3 regions of the Azospirillum sp. UENF 211521 genome follow, and region 2 is predicted to be linked to each of the others. Evidence: riboswitches for the same ligand, from Rfam matches in the RefSeq annotation. Region 2 holds a riboswitch; each other region holds the start of a gene.
The links. A riboswitch is a leader RNA that binds a small molecule or an ion and turns the genes downstream of it on or off. The one in region 2 is predicted to bind cobalamin.
Positions count from the first base shown of each region.

Region 1: another riboswitch for cobalamin. It lies ahead of cobW (cobalamin biosynthesis protein CobW); the one in region 2 lies ahead of ACWPN5_RS24445 (TonB-dependent receptor plug domain-containing protein).
Region 3: another riboswitch for cobalamin. It lies ahead of ACWPN5_RS09850 (energy-coupling factor ABC transporter permease); the one in region 2 lies ahead of ACWPN5_RS24445 (TonB-dependent receptor plug domain-containing protein).

Region 1 covers NZ_JBSNCF010000002.1:194,586-201,220, forward strand. The annotation lists gene cobN (cobaltochelatase subunit CobN) at 1-1,697, opposite strand, end outside; gene cobW (cobalamin biosynthesis protein CobW) at 1,854-2,921, opposite strand; cobalamin riboswitch at 2,961-3,176, opposite strand; gene ACWPN5_RS17665 (ABC transporter ATP-binding protein) at 3,467-4,231, shown strand; gene ACWPN5_RS17670 (ABC transporter ATP-binding protein) at 4,224-4,946, shown strand; gene ACWPN5_RS17675 (ABC transporter substrate-binding protein) at 5,004-6,206, shown strand; gene ACWPN5_RS17680 (branched-chain amino acid ABC transporter permease) at 6,365-6,635, shown strand, end outside.
Region 2 covers NZ_JBSNCF010000002.1:1,694,830-1,701,464, reverse strand. The annotation lists gene ACWPN5_RS24465 (hypothetical protein) at 1-170, shown strand, start outside; gene ACWPN5_RS24460 (hypothetical protein) at 202-996, opposite strand; gene ACWPN5_RS24455 (TerC family protein) at 1,193-2,233, opposite strand; gene ACWPN5_RS24450 (hypothetical protein) at 2,914-3,369, shown strand; cobalamin riboswitch at 3,414-3,632, shown strand; gene ACWPN5_RS24445 (TonB-dependent receptor plug domain-containing protein) at 3,749-5,677, shown strand; gene ACWPN5_RS24440 (ABC transporter substrate-binding protein) at 5,674-6,522, shown strand; gene ACWPN5_RS24435 (FecCD family ABC transporter permease) at 6,519-6,635, shown strand, end outside.
Region 3 covers NZ_JBSNCF010000001.1:2,100,528-2,107,162, forward strand. The annotation lists gene ACWPN5_RS09815 (RebB family R body protein) at 1-127, opposite strand, end outside; gene ACWPN5_RS09820 (RebB family R body protein) at 224-490, opposite strand; gene ACWPN5_RS09825 (RebB family R body protein) at 582-851, opposite strand; gene ACWPN5_RS09830 (RebB family R body protein) at 952-1,242, opposite strand; gene ACWPN5_RS09835 (YitT family protein) at 1,747-2,379, shown strand; gene ACWPN5_RS09840 (hypothetical protein) at 2,497-2,871, shown strand; gene ACWPN5_RS09845 (superoxide dismutase) at 3,000-3,749, shown strand; gene ACWPN5_RS09850 (energy-coupling factor ABC transporter permease) at 3,833-4,513, opposite strand; cobalamin riboswitch at 4,686-4,924, opposite strand; gene ACWPN5_RS09855 (glycosyltransferase family 9 protein) at 5,069-6,635, shown strand, end outside.

The DNA.
Region 1 (6,635 bases), 1.5 Mb from region 2:
TGCACGCCCTCGCCGGGGTTGTTGACGATGAAGGGGTAGAGGCAGGGCAGAGGACCGGCGACGATCTCCGGCCAGCAGTCGGCCGACAGGGCGACGGCCTTGCCTGGCAGCCATTCCAGCGTCCCGTGCGCCCCCACCTGCACCAGCGCGTGGATGCCCAGCACATGGCGGAGCCAGAGGTGGAAGGCGAAGTAGCCGTGGCTGGGCGGCGTCTCCGGGTCGTGGTGCTGGGTGGTGGTCAGCGGGCCGTGGCCGCGGCTCGGCTGCACGGCGACGGTTGCGTTGCCGCAGGCCAGCACCGTGAAGCGGAAGGCGGTGCCATCGGCGAGCGGGTCGGCCTCCTCGTCGCCCCAGCATGCCGCGATGCGGGCGCGGGCCTCGGCGGGGGCGAGGCGGCGGTAGTCCTCCAGGCTCAGCAGGGCGGTGGCGCCGCCGGTCAGCGCCTCCATCAGGGCGGCGGGGCCGTCGGGAAGCCCGTCCAGCGCGTAGCCCTCGGCGCGCAGCCGCTCCAGGATGCCGACGACGCTCGCCGGGGTGTCGAGGCCGACCGAATGGCCGATGCCGCCGCCCGGTCCCGGATAGTCGGACAGAACCAGCGCCAGCTTGCGCTCGACCCGCGGCGTGACGCCCAGCCGCACCCAGGCGGCGGCCAGATCGGCGGCGAAGGCCACCCGGTCGGGCACCGGGCGGATCAGCGTCGGGGCGAATTCCAGGTCGGGGTCCGGCGCCCCTTCGGCCTTGAAGGCGATGGAGCGGGTCAGGATGCGCCCGTCCATCTCCGGCAGCACGACGTTCATGGCGAGGTCGGACGGCCCCATGCCGCGGGCGGAGCCGCGCCAGCCCTCCTCGGGCGTGGTGGACAGCACGGCTTGCAACACCGGCGTGCCGTTGGCCTCCAGCGGCGACCCGTCCTCGCGCGCCGCCGAGAAGCCGGTCAGGTTCATCACGACGGCGGCATCGCGGGCGGTCAGGGTGGCGCGCATCCAGGCGGCGCAGTCCGGCTCCTTCAGGCTCGCCACGAACAGCGGCAGCGGGGCGAGGCCGCGCGCGGCCAGCGCGTCGCACAGGGCGTGCACCGGCTCCAGATCGCCGGCCAGCAGGTGCGAGCGGTAGAAGACGACCGGCGCGCAGGGTCCGGCAATCGGACCGGACCAGCTCTCATAGACGCCGAAGCGCGGCACGGGCGCCGGCTCGCGCCAGGGGCGCTCCTGCCCGGCCAGGGTGGCGGCGTAGGCCAGCAGGCTGGCCATGTTGTCCGGCCCGCCCTCGGTGAACCCGCGCCACAGCCGTTGCGCGGCCTCGGCCGGGATGGTGCCGTAGCCTTCCAGGGCGGGGTTCGGCTGGGCGCAGCCGGGCAGCACGGCCAGCGCCACCCCGGACTCCCGGCAGGCGGCGGCGACATGGTCCAGCCCGTAGCGCCAATAGCCCGCCCCGCCGAGCAGCCGCAGAATGACCAGCTTCGCCTTGCGGATCACGGACTCGACGTAGAGGTCCACCGACAGCGGGTGCCCCAGCCGCGCCAGATTCGCCAGCCGCAGGGTCGGCAACTCGTCACGGTGGCGCCTCCAGCAGGCGGCGAGCGCCGTCAGGTCGCTGTCGGAGAAGGACAGGACGACGAGGTCCGCCGGGCTCTGGCCCAGATCCACGGCCTGGGGGCCGGCGTCGAGGTCTTCCTGGCGGGCGGCGAGTAGGTGCATGGTGACGGTGCTTTACGAAAATCCCCTCTCCCCTCTGGGGAGAGGGTTAGGGTGAGGGGGTCGTGCGTGGCGGAACGCCCGGCGTAAGCGCAACCCCCTCACCGGCCCTGCGGGCCACCCTCTCCCCAAAGGGGAGAGGGTTGTGAAGGCTAAAAATCACCCCAGCGCCGTGGTCACGGCGTCGCGGTCCAGGCCCGTTTCGCCGATCACCACCAAGCGGCTGCGGCGCGGCTCGTCGGGCTTCCAGAAGCGGTCGAAATGGGTCTGGATGCGCGTTCCCACGCCTTGCACCAACAGGCGCATCGGCTTGCCCGGCACGTCGATGAAGCCCTTCAGGCGCAGCACGCCATGGGCGGCGGCGACCCGCTCCAGAGTCTTCGCCAGCGCCGCCGGGTCGGGCTGCGGGCCGAGCTCCACGACGAAGCTGGTGAAGTCGTCGTGGTCGTGGCCCTCCTCCTCGTCATGGTGGCTGGGGCGGTTGGCGAGGTCGTCCTCGGCCCCGGCGCCCACGCCGAGAAGCACCACCGGATCAACCTTGCCGTTGCTGGCGCGCAGGATCTTGGCTTCGCGCCCGGTCCCGCCCTCCGCCATGGCGGCGCGGATCAGATCCTCGACCTTCGCCAGATCGGCGGCGTCCACCAGATCGGTCTTGTTCACCACGATCAGGTCGGCGCAGAGGAGCTGGTCCTCGAACACCTCCTCCACCGGGGTCTCATGGTCGAGCTGCCCGGCCTCGGCGGCCTGGGCGGCCAGCGCCGCCGGATCGGGGGCGAAGCGGCCCTCCGCGGCGGCGGCGGCGTCGACCACCGCGACCACCCCGTCCACCGTCACCCGTGTCTTGATCGCCGGCCAGTGGAAGGCCTGGACGAGCGGCTTCGGCAGGGCGAGGCCGCTCGTCTCGATGATGATGTGCTCCGGCGGCTGCGGGCGGGACAGCAGCTTCTCGATGGCCGGGACGAAATCGTCGGCGACGGTGCAGCACAGGCAGCCGTTCGCCAGCTCGATCACGTCGTCCTCGGTGCAGGTCGGGTCGCCGCAGGCGCGCAGGATCTCGCCGTCGATGCCGACGTCGCCGAACTCGTTGATGATCAGCGCCAGACGGCGCCCGCCGGCCTGCTCCAGCAGGCTGCGGATCAGCGTCGTCTTGCCGGCTCCGAGAAAGCCGGTGATGACGGTGGCCGGGGTCTTCCCGGCGGACGGACGGAGGGCGGCGCGATTCGTCATGATCTGGTTTCCCTGTCTCCGCCACACCCGGCGGATTGGATGAATGTCGGTCCGGCGGCAGGTTTCCTGGCTCGCGGGTCGTCGCCGCGCCTCCCGCCTTCCCGGCCTGACGGCCCGTGGCATTTCCGGAGGCGGACTCGCCGCATACAGTTGCGGGGGCAGCCGCGGCCTTGGACTCCATCGGGGTCCGCACCGCATTCCCTATTATCCCCGCGCCTTCACGGCGGACGGGGCACCGTCGGAGGCGCAGAATTGCAGGCGGACCCTCGATTTGCAAGCGGCCATTTGGCGCCTGGAAACCGTGTCGCCGTCCCCGGAACGCTCCGCCGGTCCCGCCGTTGGTGTGTCGGAAGATCGGTACAGTCTGTCTGGAAAGCTGACACTCCGGACGGTGTGCGACACCCACGGTCTCAGAGGGGGAAATAAGTAATTTCAAAGACTTGTTCGAATGCTGCGCGGTTGGCATGTTCTGTGCTTATATCAGCCTAACCAAAAACGCGGACCGGCAGACGACGCGGACGAACAGGGAGGGAAAAGCGGCACCCATGGCCGACGACATCATTCTGGAAGCGCGCGGACTCTCGAAGGAGTTCAAGGGCTTCATCGCGGTGAAGGAGGTGAACCTCCGGGTTCGCCGCGGCACCATCCACGCGCTGATCGGCCCGAACGGCGCCGGCAAGAGCACGGTCTTCAACCTGCTGACCAAGTTCCTGACGCCGACGCGCGGCCAGATCCTCTACAAGGGACGCGACATCACCGCCATGAAGCCCGCCGACGTGGCGCTGCTCGGCATGGTCCGCTCCTTCCAGATCTCCGCGGTCTTCCCGCATCTCAGCGTGCTGGAGAATGTCCGCGTCGCGCTGCAGCGCCCGCGCGGCACCAGCTTCCATTTCTGGAAGCCGGAGGCCAGCCTGCACGACCTGCACGACCGCGCCGAGGAGCTGATCGAGGCGGTGAACCTGACCCCCTGGGCCGGCCACACCGCCGCCGAGCTGCCCTACGGCCGCAAGCGCGCGCTGGAGATCGCCACCACGCTGGCGCTCGACCCGGAGGTGATGCTGCTCGACGAGCCGCTGGCCGGCATGGGCCACGAGGACATCGAGGGCACCGCCGCGCTGATCAAGCGCGTCTCCGCCGACCGCACCATCCTGATGGTGGAGCACAACCTGTCGGTCGTCGCCCACCTGTCGGACACCATCACCGTGCTCCGCCGCGGCGAGATCCTGGCCGAGGGCGCATACGACGTCGTATCGCGCAACCCGCAGGTCATGGAAGCCTACATGGGCACGGGTGAGGTGGGCCATGCCTGACGGTGCGACCGTGAAGACCGCGATGCTGGAAATCCGCGACCTCCAGGCCTTCTACGGCGAGAGCCACGTGCTGCACGGCGTCAACATCGACGTGCGCCAGGGCGAGGTGGTGACCCTGCTGGGCCGCAACGGCGCCGGCAAGACGACGACCATGCGCTCGATCATGGGCATCGTCGGCAAGCGCAACGGCTCGATCCGCTTCCAGGGCAAGGAACTGATCGGCATGGCGCAGCACAAGATCCCCCGCCTCGGCATCGGCTACGTGCCGGAGGAGCGCGGCATCTTCGCCTCGCTCAGCGTGGACGAGAACCTGATGCTGCCGCCGGTGGTGAAGTCGGGCGGCATGACGGTGCCGCAGATTTACGAGCTGTTCCCGAACCTCCAGGGCCGCGGCACCACCCAGGGCACGCGTCTGTCCGGCGGCGAGCAGCAGATGCTGGCCATCGCGCGCATCTTGCGCACCGGCGCCGACCTGATCCTGCTCGACGAGCCGACCGAGGGGCTGGCCCCCGTCATCATCGAGCAGATCGGCGTGGCGGTGCGCAAGCTGAAGCAGCGCGGCTTCACCATCGTGCTGGTGGAGCAGAACTTCCGCTTCGCCGCGACCATCGCCGACCGCCATTACGTGATGGAGGAAGGCCATGTCGTGGACATGATCCCCAACGACCAGCTCGCCCAGAACATGGACAAGCTGCACACCTATCTGGGTGTCTGACCAATCACCCCCTCTGCTGAACACACGCAAAACAAAGCCAATCGAAGGGAGTTCGAAATGCTCAAGACGTTGCTGTGCGGGACCGCACTGCTGGCGCTGACCGCCGGGGCCGCGCACGCCCAGGTCTCCAACAACGTGATCAAGATCGGCGTGATGAACGACCGGTCCGGCATCTACGCCGACCTCGCCGGCGAAGGCTCGGCCATCGCCGCTCGTCTGGCGGCCGAGGAGTTCGGCGGCAAGATCGCCGGCGCGCCGATCGAGATCGTTGTCGCCGATCACCAGAACAAGGCCGACATCGCCGCCAACACGGCGCGCGAGTGGATCGACGCCGGCAACGTGGACGTCATCGCCGACGTGCCGAACTCCGCCGCGGCGCTGGCCGTCCAGGGCATCACCAAGGACAAGAAGCGCATCTTCCTGATGTCCGGCCCGGGCTCGACCGACCTCAGCGGCAAGTCGTGCAGCCCCTACGGCTTCCAGTGGACCTACGACAACTACGCCATGGCCGCCGGCACCGCCCGCGCGCTGGTCGAGCAGGGCAAAAAGAACTGGTTCTTCATCACCGCGGACTACGCCTTCGGCCACTCGCTGGAGGATGAGACCACGAAGATGGTCAAGCAGCTCGACGGCAAGGTCGCGGGCAACGTCCGCCATCCGCTGGGCACCGCCGACTTCTCGTCCTACCTGCTTCAGGCCCAGGCCTCCAAGGCCGACGTGATCGGCCTCGCCAACGCCGGCGGCGACGCCACCAACGCTGTCAAGCAGGCGTCGGAGTTCGGCATCACCCAGTCGGGCCAGAGCCTCGCCGGCCTGCTGCTGTTCATCAGCGACGTGAACGCGCTGGGCCTCCAGGCCGCCCAGGGCCTGCTGCTGACCACCGGCTTCTACTGGGACACCGACGACCAGACCCGCGAATGGACCAAGAAGTTCGAGGCCAAGGCCGGCCGCAAGCCGACCATGGTCCAGGCCGGCGTCTACTCCGCCGTGCGCCACTATCTGAAGGCGGTCGAGGCCGTCGGCTCCGACGATCCGGACAAGGTGGCCGCCAAGATGCGTGAGACCACGGTCGAGGACATGTTCACCAAGAACGGCAAGATCGCCGCCAACGGCCGCATGTTCCACGACATGTATCTGGCCCAGGTGAAAACCCCGGGCGAGTCCAAGGGCCCCTGGGACTACTACAAGATCGTGAAGACCATCCCGGCCGAGCAGGCGTTCCTCGACCCGGCCAAGAGCGGTTGTTCGCTGGTGAAGTAAGGGTTTGAGTTTCGGGGCAGGCCCCCACCCAACCCTCCCTCGCTGGGCGGGGGAGGGCTCAAGTTCCCTCTCCTGCGCAGCGGGGGAGGGTTAGGGTGGGGGCCTCCTTCTGACATCAATCAAAAAAACACAAGTCCGATACACAGGGAGGGACGGTCATGTTCGACTTGCTGGGGGTGCCGCCCCAGGTCCTGTTCGGCCAGCTTCTGCTCGGCCTCATCAACGGGTCCTTCTACGCGCTGCTCAGCCTTGGGCTGGCGGTCATCTTCGGCATGCTGAACGTCATCAACTTCGCCCACGGCGCGCTCTACATGATCGGCGCCTTCGTGGCGTGGCTGCTGCTGACGAAGCTCGGCCTCGGCTACTGGTGGGCGCTGGGCCTGTCGCCGCTGATCGTCGGGCTGCTCGGCGTGGCGCTGGAAAAGACCA
Region 2 (6,635 bases):
CCCGGGCCATCGATGCGCAATACCGGGAAGCGGTGGAAGGCGGGGAGCCGGTGTACAACCATCTGGTGATCACCGGGCTTCCCCGCCCGCCGGTCAATTACCGGCACCTCCTCTTCGGCTGGTCGCTGGGCCAGCGCCGGCAGGCCCTGCTGGCGCTGATCGATTCCTGACGCGGATCGACCGCCCCATCACGCCGTCCGATTACGCCGCCTGGGCGAGGTCCGCGGCGATCTGCGCCAGATCGCCGAGGAACTGCGCGCGGCTGAAGCGCACGAGATGCATCGGCAGCGTCTTCAGGCCGATCTGGTTGTAAGTGATGGCCGGCTCCTGGTCGATGTGGCGCGGCCCCATCTTGCGCTCCGCCCACACCGGGACGATGTCCGGGTCGACGACCGAGATGAACCAGGTCGGCGACCACAGCAGCCATGCCGCCAGCTTGTTCACCCGCTGGCAAATCGGGAACAGGCCGCGGCCCTGGAAGTCGGGCCGCGTCCACCCCGCGTTCGTCCACACCACCTGACCGCGCGTGCTGTTGGCGGTGTCGGAGGTGCAGGTGCACCATTCGCCGGCCGGCGCCTGGGTGGCCGGGTCGTCGTAGAACACCGTCATGGCGTTGAAGCGGTCACCGATGGATTGCGCGCTGCAATCGTAGAGCAGCCCGGCCTGGGCGGTGACCACGTCGCCGGAGGCGGCCGTCCCGCCGATCCAGAAGGCGTTGGCCGGAGTCAGGGAGCGGCAGGCCGGATGGGCCGCGGGAAGCATCGGCTCCCAGGAGCCCGCGGCCACCGCGGCCTCGTTGACGCGCACCAGCGCCGGCATGTCGAACACGACGGAAAGCGCGACCCCGCGGCCGGCCGCCAGACCGACGAGCTCGTCGCGGGCGGCCTGGAGCAGGCCGGACAGGGGCCCCGACGGGATGGGGAGAGCCGACAGGGCGATGGAGGTCCGCTGCGTGCCGATCAACTGGGTGCCGGTCAATTGCGTGCCGATAAACATGGATGTCTCTTCCTTGGGTTGGAAAGGATTGGCGTCTGCCGCCAAGCGGGGCGCGATCCGCCCCGCACATCCACATCATCGTCTCCGCGAAACGAGTATTACTACTTTTGCGAATGCCCCTGTCCGGCACCGCGCGGCGCGCCCGATCCACCGGACCGGACGCGCCGTCTTGTCCCTCAGCTTCCGAGCAAGCCGCTCACTGGCCCTTGCCGTCCGAGGACACCGCGGCCGCCTCGCCGGAGGAGGCCGGCGTGGAACCACCGGCCCCCTTCGCCGGGCTGCCGGGCACCCACCAGCGGCGGGCCTCGCCGTCCGCACCGTCCGGCGCCCCATCCGTCGCCGCATCGGCGCGGGTCTTCAGCATTGAGAAGACGATGGAGCCGCCGACCAGGAAGGCCGTGATGCCCAGCGCCACCGCCGTCGGCATCTTGTAGATGTCGATCATCAGCATCTTGGCGCCGACCACCACCAGAACCAGCGACAGGCCGTATTTCAGGTAATGGAAGCGGTGGATGACCGAGGCCAGCGCGAAGTAGAGGGCGCGCAGGCCGAGGATGGCGAAAACGTTGGAGGTCCAGACGATGAACGGGTCGGTGGTCACCGAGAAGACCGCCGGAATGGAGTCCACGGCGAAGACCAGATCGGTGAACTCGATCAGGATCAGCACGAGGAACAGCGGCGTCATCATCCGCACGCCGTCGCGCATCACGAAGAACTTCTGCCCCTCGTACCCGTCGGTCATGCGGAAGCGGGAGCGCATGAACTTGACGATCCGGTTGTTCTCCATGTCCGGCTCGTCGTCCACCGACATCAGCATCTTGATGCCGCTGAAGATCAGGAAGGCGCCGAAGATGTAGATGATCCAGTGGAATTCCTGGATCAGCGCCGTGCCCGCGACGATCAGCACGCCGCGCATCACCAGCGCGCCCAGGATGCCCCAGAACAGCACCCGGTGCTGGTACTGCGGCGGCACCGCGAAATGGGTGAAGATCAGCGCGATCACGAAGATGTTGTCGACGCTCAGGCTGTATTCGATCAGGTAGCCGGTCAGGAACTCCAGCCCCTTCTGCGACCCTTGGAAATGAAAGACGCCAGCCGCGAAAATCATCGCCAGCGTGGAATAGGCCGCGCAGCGCATCAACGCCTCGCGGCCGGAGATCACATGGGATTTCTTGGAAAATACACCAAGATCAAAGGCCAAAAGCACGCCAACGAAGACGGCGAAGCCGGCCCACATTAAGACAATCTGGTCCATGGAACTGTCCCTTGCTTCATGCACTCCGCTCCCGCAAGCGGAGACGTCGATCGTCACATGAGCAGTCCGACATCACCGGTGCGCCACGGCGGGACGCATCGGCCAGAGGGGCCCGGACTGGAATCGCGGCCGCAAGGTCTGCGGCCGACGGAAAAGCGCGCGCAACGGCTCGGCCGAGGCGCGTCAGGACACCCGCCTCCATCGTTTGCCGTGGAGGCGTGGCGGTTGGTCAGGATGTTGGTTCGCTGCGGTCCATGCCGATGTCTCCCAAAGGCCCGTCGGGGACCGTCGTCCGGCGGTGGACCTTGTGGTGGAGCGGGACCCAGGGGGAAGAACAGGGCCAGCTTCCGCAAGGCCGCGCCAAGGCGACGGCTCAATGGGAAGTCCGACATCACAGCGCCGGGCGACGCTGCCAGAGGGGCCCGGACCTCACCCGTCATGTAGTCAGGCCCCTTCCCGGCGACAAGAGGGGGGAACGGCGTTTGCGGACCGCGATCGGTGCGATGGCCACAAGCAACGACACCATCCACTTGATCGCCCATGGGTTGTCGGTTTTCCCACCGGAAGCCGGCTTTGCGAATTCCACATCGCCCATGGATGATTCCGCACCGGTGGGTTGTTTGTAGCGATTGACGGTAATTCACGGCAGGACACCCACAACGATGCGGCGCTCCATTTTGCTCGGCTGCCTGCTGGCGGCCGGATTGGCCGGTTGCGGCCCGCGTTTCGAGACGGTCGCAAGCTATTTTCCACCGGTCAGCGAGGCGGGAAAGCTCTGTGTCGCCCAGTGCAAGCAGGCACAGACGATCTGCCAATCCGCAAAGGAGTTGGCCGTTCAGACCTGCCGGGCCGAGGCGACGACCCGCGCCCAGGGCGAGTATCAGTCCTATCTCCGGTCTCTGCCCAAGGATGCGGACAAGAAGAAGATCAGGACGTTCAGCGACTTCGACCGGAGCCCCAGCTGCTACAGCGAGCTCACCTGCTCCGCCGACTACGACGATTGTTACAAATCCTGCGGCGGCCGGATCGAGGCGCAAACCTATTGCGTCGTCAATTGCAAGGAAATGGTGCCGCCCATGCCGGATGGGTCCGCCGTCGGGCCGAGAACCAGGCTCTGACAGCGGTCGGGCGGAATGCGGCTTGACCGGAGCCGTTCCGCCCGCGTAGCTTCGCACCCGACGGTTGCCCGAAAGGGCTGAAAATGGGAACACGGTGCGGACCCCGCGGCGAAACGCCGTGCAAGGGTCCAACGCCGAGGCTGCCCCCGCAACTGTAAGCGGCGAGTCGTCCATCGGAATGCCACTGGGATCGCGATCCTGGGAAGGCGATGGGCCGACGATAACCCGCGAGCCAGGAGACCTGCCGTCAGTCGTGGTCACACGCGAACACGTTCGGGCGGGGTGCACCGAAGGTCGTCGAACCGGAACTCCGTTCGCGGAGCGTCCGGTGGGACTTCGTTCGCGGTGACGTGCCACCGGCGTCCCGCCCGAGGTCTCAATGAGTGTCCGCGTTCCCCGCCTTCACCGGACGGCGTCCTTCGCCGCCCTTCTGGGAAGCCTTGCCCTTCCCGTGTCGGCCTACCCCACGTCGGCCTTCGCCGATTCCATCACCATCACGACGCTTCCGCCGGTCTCGGTGACCGCCAACCGCGTCCCCACCGCCGCCGAGGAAACCGGCAGCGCCCTGACCGTCATCACCCGCGAGGAGTTGGAGCAGCGCCAGACCCAGGTGCTGTCCGACGCGCTGCGCGCGGTGCCCGGCGTCGCGGTCAACCGCACCGGCCCGATGGGCACCCTGACCCAGCTCCGCATCCGCGGGTCGGAGGGCAACCAGACGCTCGTCCTGATCGACGGGATCGAGGTGAACGACCCGGCGTCCGGCTCCGAATACGATTTCGCCAATCTGCTGGCCGGCGACGTGGAGCGCGTCGAGGTGCTGCGCGGCCCGCAGAGCGCGCTTTACGGCTCCGACGCGGTCGGCGGCGTCGTCAACATCGTGACCCGCCGCGGCTCCGGCGCCCCCCGGTTCCGCGCCGCCGTCGAAGGCGGGTCCTTCGGCACCGCCGCCGGGCGGGCCTCCTTCGGCACGGGGAACGACCGCTACGACCTGTTCCTCAGCGGCCAGGGCGTCACCAGCGACGGCGTGTCGGTTGCCGACAAGCGGCTCGGCAACCCGGAGAAGGACGGCTACCGCAACGGCACGCTGACCGGAAACGCCGCCGTCCGCCCGACCGAGCGCAGCGAGATCGCGATCACCGGGCGCTACACCCGCTTCCGCACCGACACCGACGGCTTCGTCGGCGGGCGCGGCGCCGTCGATGACGGGACCAGCACCGCCGGAGAGCAGTATTTCGGGCGCCTCCAGGGCAAGATCGCCCTTCTCGACGGCAAGTGGGAGCACATCGTCGGCCTGACCCATGGCCGCCAGCAACGCGACTACCGCGACGCCGCCAAGACGGTGACCAGCCGCTACGACGGGCGCAAGACCAAGGCCGACTACCAGACCAACCTGGCTCTGAGCAGCGGCCCCGCCGACCATGTGCTGACCGCCGCCGTGGAGCGTGAGGAGGACAAGGCGATCAGCCGCAGCGCCTTCTCCAGCTTCGACCGCTCCATCGGCTCCACCGGGCTGGTGGGTCAGTACAAGCTGGGCCTGTTCGACCGGCTGACCCTGACCGGCAGCGTCCGCCACGACGAGAACGACCTGTTCCGCGACGCCACCACATGGCGCACCACGACGGCCTATCTGATCGAAGAGAGCGGGACGAAGCTGCGCGCCTCCTACGGCACCGGCGTCAAGAATCCCACCCTGTTCGAGCTGTACGGCTACACCGCCACCTACGCCGGCAACCCGAACCTGAAGCCGGAACGGGCGCGCGGCTGGGACGCCGGCTTCGATCAGGCGCTGTGGGGCACGCGGGCGTCGGTGGACGGCACATGGTTCGACCAGCGCATCCGCGACCTCATCACCGGCACCGGGCGGACCTCCGTCAACATGCCGGGCGAGTCCCACATCCGCGGCTTCGAGCTTGGCCTGTCGGTGGAGCCCATCGACCGGCTGACCGTCCGCGGCTCCTACACCTGGACCGACGGCGAGGATTCCACGGGGGCGGAGCTGGTGCGCCGGCCCAAGCAGCTCGCCAGCCTGACCGTCAATCACCGCTTCCTGGAGGACCGGGCGAACGCCAACCTCGGCGTGGTCTACAATGGGCGGTCCAGCGACTGGGCCTACGATCCCTTCTACAACCGGCAGGTCGTGAACCTCGCCCCCTACACGCTGGTCAACATGGCCGGCTCCTATGCGCTGTCCGAGGGGGTCGAACTCTTCGGGCGCGTGGAGAACCTGTTCGACCGCCGGTATCAGGAGGTCTGGACCTACGGCGCATCCGGCAGGGCCGGGTATCTCGGGCTGCGGCTGTCGCTGTGAGGCCCACCCGTCTCGGGCTGGCCGCCGCTCTCCTGCTGATCGCGGGAGGGCCGGCGGCGGCCTGGGAGGCGCCGCGCGCAAAACCACAGCGCATCGTCTCCCTGAATCTCTGCGCCGACGAGCTGCTGTTGCGGCTGGTCGGGCCGGAGCGCCTCGCCGCGGTGACGTGGCTGGCGCGCGATCCCCGCGCCTCCACCGTCGCGGCGCTGGCAGCGCGGGTGCCGGTCAACCACGGGACGGCGGAGGAGATCCTGCCGCTCAACCCCGACCTGATCGTCGCCGGGCGCTACACCACGCGGGTCGCGGTCGGGCTGCTGACGCGGCTGAAGGCACCTCTGCTGGAGCTGGACGTCCCGCAGAGCGTGGCGGGGGTGGCGGAGCAGATCCGCGGCCTCGCCCGCGCCGTCGGCGAGCCGGACCGCGGGGAGGCCCTGGTCGCCGACCTGCTCTCCCGCCTCGACGCCCTGCCCGCCGCGGCGCCGGGACCGCGCCCGACCGCGGTGGTGCTGCGCCCCAACGGCTTCGTCGCCGGGTCCGGGTCGCTGGTCGATGAACTCCTGACCCGCGCTGGACTGGAGAACATGGCCGACCGCCTGCCGCTGGGCAGCCAGGGCGCCCTGCCGCTGGAGGCCATCATCCTGGGTGGCGCGGACGTGTTGATTGTCGACGCCGCACCCGACGCGCCGCCGTCGCTGGCCGGCGCCCTGCTGCTGCATCCGGCCCTGAGAGCCATGAAGCGTCAGGTCCGCACCCTGTCGCTGCCCTCCCGCCTGTGGACCTGCCCCGGCCCGCAGATCGCCGAGGCCGCGGAACGGCTGGCTGCCGCGCGGGAGGCCCGGCCATGACGGCTGCCGCAACGTGGGAGTCCCGCATCCCCTACCCCGCCCTGGTCGCCGGGCTGACGGGTCTGGCGCTGGCGCTTTGCGCGGTGTCGGCGGCGGTCGGCTATGTGCCGTTC
Region 3 (6,635 bases), on a different contig from region 2:
ACAGCGCCTGGCTGGTGGCGACGAACAGGTTGCCCATCGCGACGGCCGGGGCGTCGCCCAGGACCTTGGTGTTGACCTGGGAGACCGAGTCCGTGATCTGGTTGTTCAGGGCGGTCGGGAAAGCCATCGTGTTTGCTCCTTACATCAGATGTTGCGTTGGTTCGAGGCCAAAGCGCCGGCGGCGGTGCGGCGGACGGCGGCGGGTGCCGCGTCCGCCGACCGGTCAGCCGAGGAGCTTCGACGTGGCGGCGCCGGTGGTCGCGGTGTCGATGGAGTAGAGCATCGCGACGCCCGTCGTCGTGGCGGCCTGCGCCGTGACGTACATCTGCTGCTGCGCCAGGGTCGCGTTGTGGGCCGCGTTGGCCAGCGCCTGGGCGGTGGCCTGGTACAGGTTGCCCATGGCGATCGCCGGCGAGCTGCCAACGACCTGGACGTTGCTCTGGGCTACGGAATTGGTGATCTGGCTGTTGACTGCCGTCGGGAAAGCCATCTGACGTTATTCCTTGGCGAATGGTTCGGGATGGATGGCCGGCGGCCCGTTCCGGATGCCCGCGGGCGCCCGGTCCTGGCCGGTCGGCTCATCAGCTCCCCAGGATCGACTTGGTGGCGACGCCGGTGGAGGCGGTGTCGATCGAGTAGAGCGTGGCGACGCCCATGGTCGTGGCGGCCTGCATGGTCACGTAGGACTGCTGCTGGTTGTTGGTGGCGTTGTGGGCCGCGTTGGCCAGCGCCTGGGCCGTGGCCTGGAACAGGTTGCCCATGGCGATCGCCGGGGCGTCGCCCAGGACCTTGGTGTTGGCCTGGGTGACGGAATTGGTGATCTGGTCGTTCACGGCGGTCGGGAAAGCCATTTGTTCGTCCTCTTCGGTTGTCTGCCGCCCGCCCGCGATCCCTCATGGAAGGCGGGGTGGCGCAGGTGGTTTGAAACGTCGACGGCGGCGCGGGGCCGGCTTACGAGCCGAGGCCCTTGACGCCGGTGCTGAGGATGCTCTTCGTCGCCACGCCGGTGGAGGCGGTGTCGATCGAGTAGAGCGTGGCCACGCCCTGGGTGGTGGCGGCCTGCGCGGTCACGTAGGACTGCTGCTGGGCGTTGGTGGCGTTGTGGGCCGCGTTGGCCAGCGCCTGAGCCGTGGCCTGGAACAGGTTGCCCATGGCGATCGCCGGAGCGTCGCCCAGGACCTTGGTGTTGGCCTGGGTGACGGAATCGGTGATCTGGTCGTTCACGGCGGTCGGAAATGCCATTGTCTTTCCTCACTGGTGGGGCCGGTTTCAAAGGCGGCCGCTGGTGGCGTCGATCATTCACGCACCCCCATGCGACCATGGGATGCGCGAACAGCGGACGGTGCGACTGTAGCGATGTGAGGTGTCGGCCGATTGGTCTATCCGGCGAAAGACTCCGCCGCATCGCGCGAACTTTGTGCGTCTGGGTTGCGCCATGGCCGGCAATGCGGGGAAAGCGTGTGACGCCGGCCGGACCGATTCTTGCGCGGCGGGAGCAAGAACGCTGACGGGGCCGCGCAACGCCGCGTCCCGGCGCCGCCGACCCGGTCGTTGGAGACCGGCGCCATCCGGCGGAATCGATGGCCGGGGCCCCGGCGACGGGGGATGGCGCAGCGACGCCCCGCGGATTGAGGGGGGCGCCAACGAACTCACGCCACTCTATTCTTGGTCTGGTCTTTGATGCTACTGTCAAAAGGGATCGAAGTCTGGAAGGTGCCCAGCGTGCTCAAGAAAAGTGCAGTATCCGTGGCTGCCAACACTGCCATTGCAACAAATGAAACCAAACGGGCGTCGCACAGCGCATTTGATAATGCGCAGGGGCAGCTGTTCGGCATCATCATGACCGCGTTCGGGATTTCCATCCTCCATGCCGCCGGATTGATCACCGGACAGGCGGCGGGGCTGTCCTTCGTCATCGCCTACGCCACGGGGCTGGATTTCGGCCCGGTGTTCTTCGTGGTGAACCTGCCCTTCTACGCGCTGGCGCTGGCGCGCATCGGCTGGCGCTTCACCGCCAAGTCGCTTCTGGCGGTGACGAGCATCTCGGTGCTGACCACCCTGGCCCCGCAGGCGATCCGCTACGACGCGCTGCACCCCTATGTGGCGGCGGTGCTGGCGGGCTTCTGCATCGGCATCGGGGTCATCGGCCTGTTCCGCCACGGCTCCAGCGGCGGCGGGGTGGGCATCCTCGCCTTCTACATCCAGGAGAAGACGGGCTTCCGCGCCGGCTGGCTCCAGGCCATGTTCGACGTGGTGATCTTCTCCATGGCGGTCTTCGTCATCGATGGGAAGGCGGTGCTGGCCTCGATGCTGGGGGCGGCGGTGCTGAACGCCTTCGTCGCCTTCAACCACCGGACGGACTGGTACGTGGCCCGCTGAGGGCCGCTTCCTTCGGCGGCGACCGGCGGGGCTAATCCGTAGGGGCCTTTGCCGCGGCGGCGTTATCGGTTGGATGATGACCTACCCGATCGAACGAACCCCCGGAGCCCTTCCGCCATGCCGACACCGCCGCAGGGAACGCCCGACCGTGGGCTGAAGCCGTTCATCCTCGCCATTCATCGCGAAGCGCTGGTCACCGCCGCGGCCAAGGGACTGACCGGCACCCTGGCGCAGGTCGCCGCCCTCCAGGACACCGCCAGCCTCGCCTCGGCCAGGGCCGGACGCCCCGTCACGGAGGAGGAGGTGATGCGCCTTCTGCTGCGCGAGCGCCGCGCCCGCGGGATCCTCGAGGCGGCGGAGACGGTCCCGGCCGCGCCGGTCCGCAAGCCGTCGGCCGCACCGTCGCGGTTCCGTCTGGGGCGTTGGCGGACCGTGGCGCTGGGCATGGCCCGCGTGTCGTCCGCCGGGTTGGCGGGAAAGGCCCGCCTGTAGAAATCGGTCGGCGCGCGGTGCGCCGGTACCGAGTGACTACGCCCATTGCCCTGTTGAGTGAGTTGGGAGGCGCACTGAGGCTGTGGCTTCCCCGCCGTTCGGCACGAAACACAACATTGGGAGGTCTCATGTCCGTTCGCCTGGATCGCCGCCAACTGCTGCTGTCCGCCGGCGCCGCCGCGCTGGTGCTGGCCGCGGCGCCGCGCTTCGTTTGGGCTCAAGCAGCAGGCCAGGCACCGGGCGGCAAGGGCTTCACGCTGCCGCCGCTGCCCTACGCGCCCGCCGCGCTGGAACCGCACATCGACGCGACGACGATGAGCGTGCACCACGACAAGCACCATCAGGCCTATGTCGACAACCTCAACAAGGCCCTCGCCAACCATGGCGATCTCCAAGCGATGCCGCTGGCCGACCTGCTGAAGCGCGTGCCGGAGCTTCCGGAGAGCATCCGCACCGCGGTGCGCAACAACGGCGGCGGGCACGCCAACCACAGCATGTTCTGGAGCATCATGGGGCCGAACGCCGGCGGTGCGCCGGACGGCGAGGTCGGGGCAGCCATCACGCGCGACTTCGGCGGCTTCGACGACTTCAAGACGCGCTTCAACACGGCGGGCGCCGGGCAGTTCGGCAGCGGCTGGGTCTTCGTCACCGCCGACCCGTCGTCGGGCAAGCTGGCCATCGCCGCCCGCCCGAACCAGGACTCCCCGGCCATGGAGGGGGTGCCCGTGCTGATGGGCAACGACGTGTGGGAGCACGCCTATTACCTGAAGTACCAGAACCGGCGCGCCGACTATCTGGCGGCCTGGTGGAACGTCGTCGACTGGGGCGCGGTGAACCGCCGCTACGCGGCGATCCGCAAGGGCGAGCTGGTGATCTGACCGGTCCGCTGATCGGAAACGGAAAAGGGCGGCGGGGATGTCCCCGCCGCCCTTCCTGCGAACCATCCGGTCCGAAGCGCCGGTCAGGCGCCCTGGTGCAGGCGGATGTTGAACAGCGGCCCCTGGCTCTGGCGGCGCAGCGTCTTGGCGACGGCCAGCACGGCGAGGTCGGCCAGCGGCTCGACGATGATGACGGTCATGTAGGCGGCGCCGAAGGAGGCGACTTCCGTCACGGTCTCGGCGGTGAAGCCGTGGCCGTAGAAGGCCCAGAAGGCCACCCAGGCGACGATGCCGCCCTGGTAGGCGGTGGAGAGGGCCAGCGCCTGCGAATACTTCAGGTCGACATAGGGGGTGGCGTCGGGAACGATCCGCTTCGCCAGCAGGCTGATGCCCCACAGCGGGACCAGCAGCGTGGTGACGTTCATGCCGTACTGCGGCAGGTCGAAGGGCGCGAAGAACAGGCCCTGGATCAGCAGGCCGGCGGCGAGGCCGATGGAGGCCGCACCGGCGCCGAACAGCAGGAGCAGCGTCGAGCCGAGGATCAGGTGAACCTCCGACACGCCCACGGGGTGGTGCGGGAACACCTCGAAGAAGCTGAAGACCAGCGCGGTGGCGATCAGGCTGCGCAGCACCAGCGGCGCGACCCCGCCGTTGTTGCGGACGTCGTCGCGCGCCAGCTTTCCGGCCATCGCGAAGCCGCCGGCGGCCGTCGCGTAGCTGAGAGCGATCTTGGCGCCGTCGACGACGCCGGGTTCGATGTGCATGCTCTATGCCCTTTCCGAGTCTGCCATGCGTTGGGAGGGCGTCGTTGCTGGCAGGCACCGGCATCGCAACCCCCTTGGTCCCCTGGATGGGCGCACCGGGGGACGGCTTGCGGAAGACGGGCGGCCGTCGGGCCGGACATCGGCAAGCGACCACCGGGGCACCCCGCCCGAGGACGTACGTTCGGTTACGGCAGGTCTCCTGGCTCGCGGGTCAAGGCGGCATCGTCCGGCCTTCCCGGCGCCCGTTCCCGCAGGCGGCGCCAGTGACACGGAAAGGACGAGGCCGCTCACCGCTCACAGTTGCGGGGGCAGCGCCGGATTTGCCGTTTCTCCCCGATTGGGGCGACGCACCGGCTTCCCTCTTAGCCCCGCGACCGGAGGACGCGGGGAACCATAACCGGCGCCAGGGTAGGGGCGGGGTCCCCCGCCGTCAAGAGGGGGATGGCGACCCATCGGGGGAGTCGCACGGCTTCCTTGACACCGCTCCCGCGGAACCGACAAGGTCCGGCGGACTGCGCGAGGCCGGATCAACGGGCGAAGGACGGGGTTGCGGGCATGCTACCGGTTCATTTCCTGACCATCGTCCTGAACGGCGATCCCTTCATCCGCTATCACCTGGAGGTGTTCCGCCAACTGCCCTTTCCCTGGCATTGGCACGTCGTGGAGGGGGTGGCGGAACTGGTCAACGACACCGCCTGGAGCGTGGCGCAGGGAGGGCGCGTCCCGCAGGACCTGCACCGCGACGGCCTCAGCAGCGACGGCACCTCGGCGTATCTGGACCGCATCGCCGCGGAGGAGACCGGGCGCGTGTCGGTCCACCGCAAGCCGCCGGGGGTGTTCTGGCGGGGCAAGCTGGAGATGGTGTCCGCGCCGCTGGCCGCCATGACCGAGGAATGCCTGCTCTGGCAGGTCGATGCGGACGAGCTGTGGACGGTGGAGCAGATCACCCGCGCGCGCCGCATGTTCCTCAATTCGCCGTCGCGCACCGCGGCGCTGTACCTCTGCCATTTCTTCGTCGGCCCGTCCCTGCTCCTCGACAGGCTGGACAGCTACGGCAACCACCGCTCCTACGAATGGCTGCGGACGTGGCGCTATCGGCCGGGAGACGCTTGGCAGTCGCACGAACCGCCCCGGCTGACGCGCCCGCAGCCGGACGGGTCCGCGGTCGATCTCGGCGCGGCCAACCCCTTTCTGCACGAGGAGACGGCGGCGGGCGGGCTGGTCTTCCAGCATTTCGCCTACGCGACGCGGGAGCAGGTCGCGTTCAAGGAAGTCTATTACGGCTACGACGGCGCGGTCCGGCAATGGGACGCCCTGCAGGCGGCGGGACGGTCGGTCGGCGGCGGCACCCTTGCGCTGCGCGATTTCTTCCCCTGGGTGACCGACGCGGCGACCGTCGTCCGCGCCGAGCACGCCCTGGTGGAGCCGCTGGCGCGCCCGGATGCCGAGGGGACCTGGGGTTTCGTGCCGCCGGCGCGGGGCGCCTCGACCGCCCCGGCGGTGGCGCTGCTGCGGGACTCCGGTTCCGCCGTCCGCCGCCGCACGCTCGTCCCCGGCGAGCCGCCGCCCTTTCCGACCGACCTGATCCAAAGCGTCGGCGTGTTCCTGCTCGACGGGGCCGGCGCCGTGCTGCGGGCGTCGGGTGTCCTGCGGGAATTGCGGCGCGCCTTGCCGCTGGCCCGGATCACCGTCTTCGCGACGCCGGACGCGGAGGCGGCGCTCGCCCTTTGCCCTTACGTCAACCAGCGGGTCACGCTGCCGCCGCTGAAGGGGCGGGCGCCCGACGACGCGCTGGTGAGTGCGGTCCGCCGGGAGATCGGCGAGCAGTTCCGTGGCGCCTTTGACCTCGCGGTCAACCCGATCCGCGGCGAGGATGCCGGCTTCGCCAACCGCCTGATGCAGGACACCGGCGCGCTGCTCCGCCTCGGTTGCAGGGTCGGTCGGCCGGTGCGCGGCTACTACGCCGACGCCTTCCTGACCCATGTCGCAACGACTCCCAGCGGTCTGATGGGCGCGCTCGGCGCCGGGGACGCGGAGACCGTCACGGAGGTCTGGACCTCCCCCGCCGGTGAGCGGGCCGCCGCCGCGCTTCTGACCGAGGGCGTTCCGGCGCGCTGGCGCT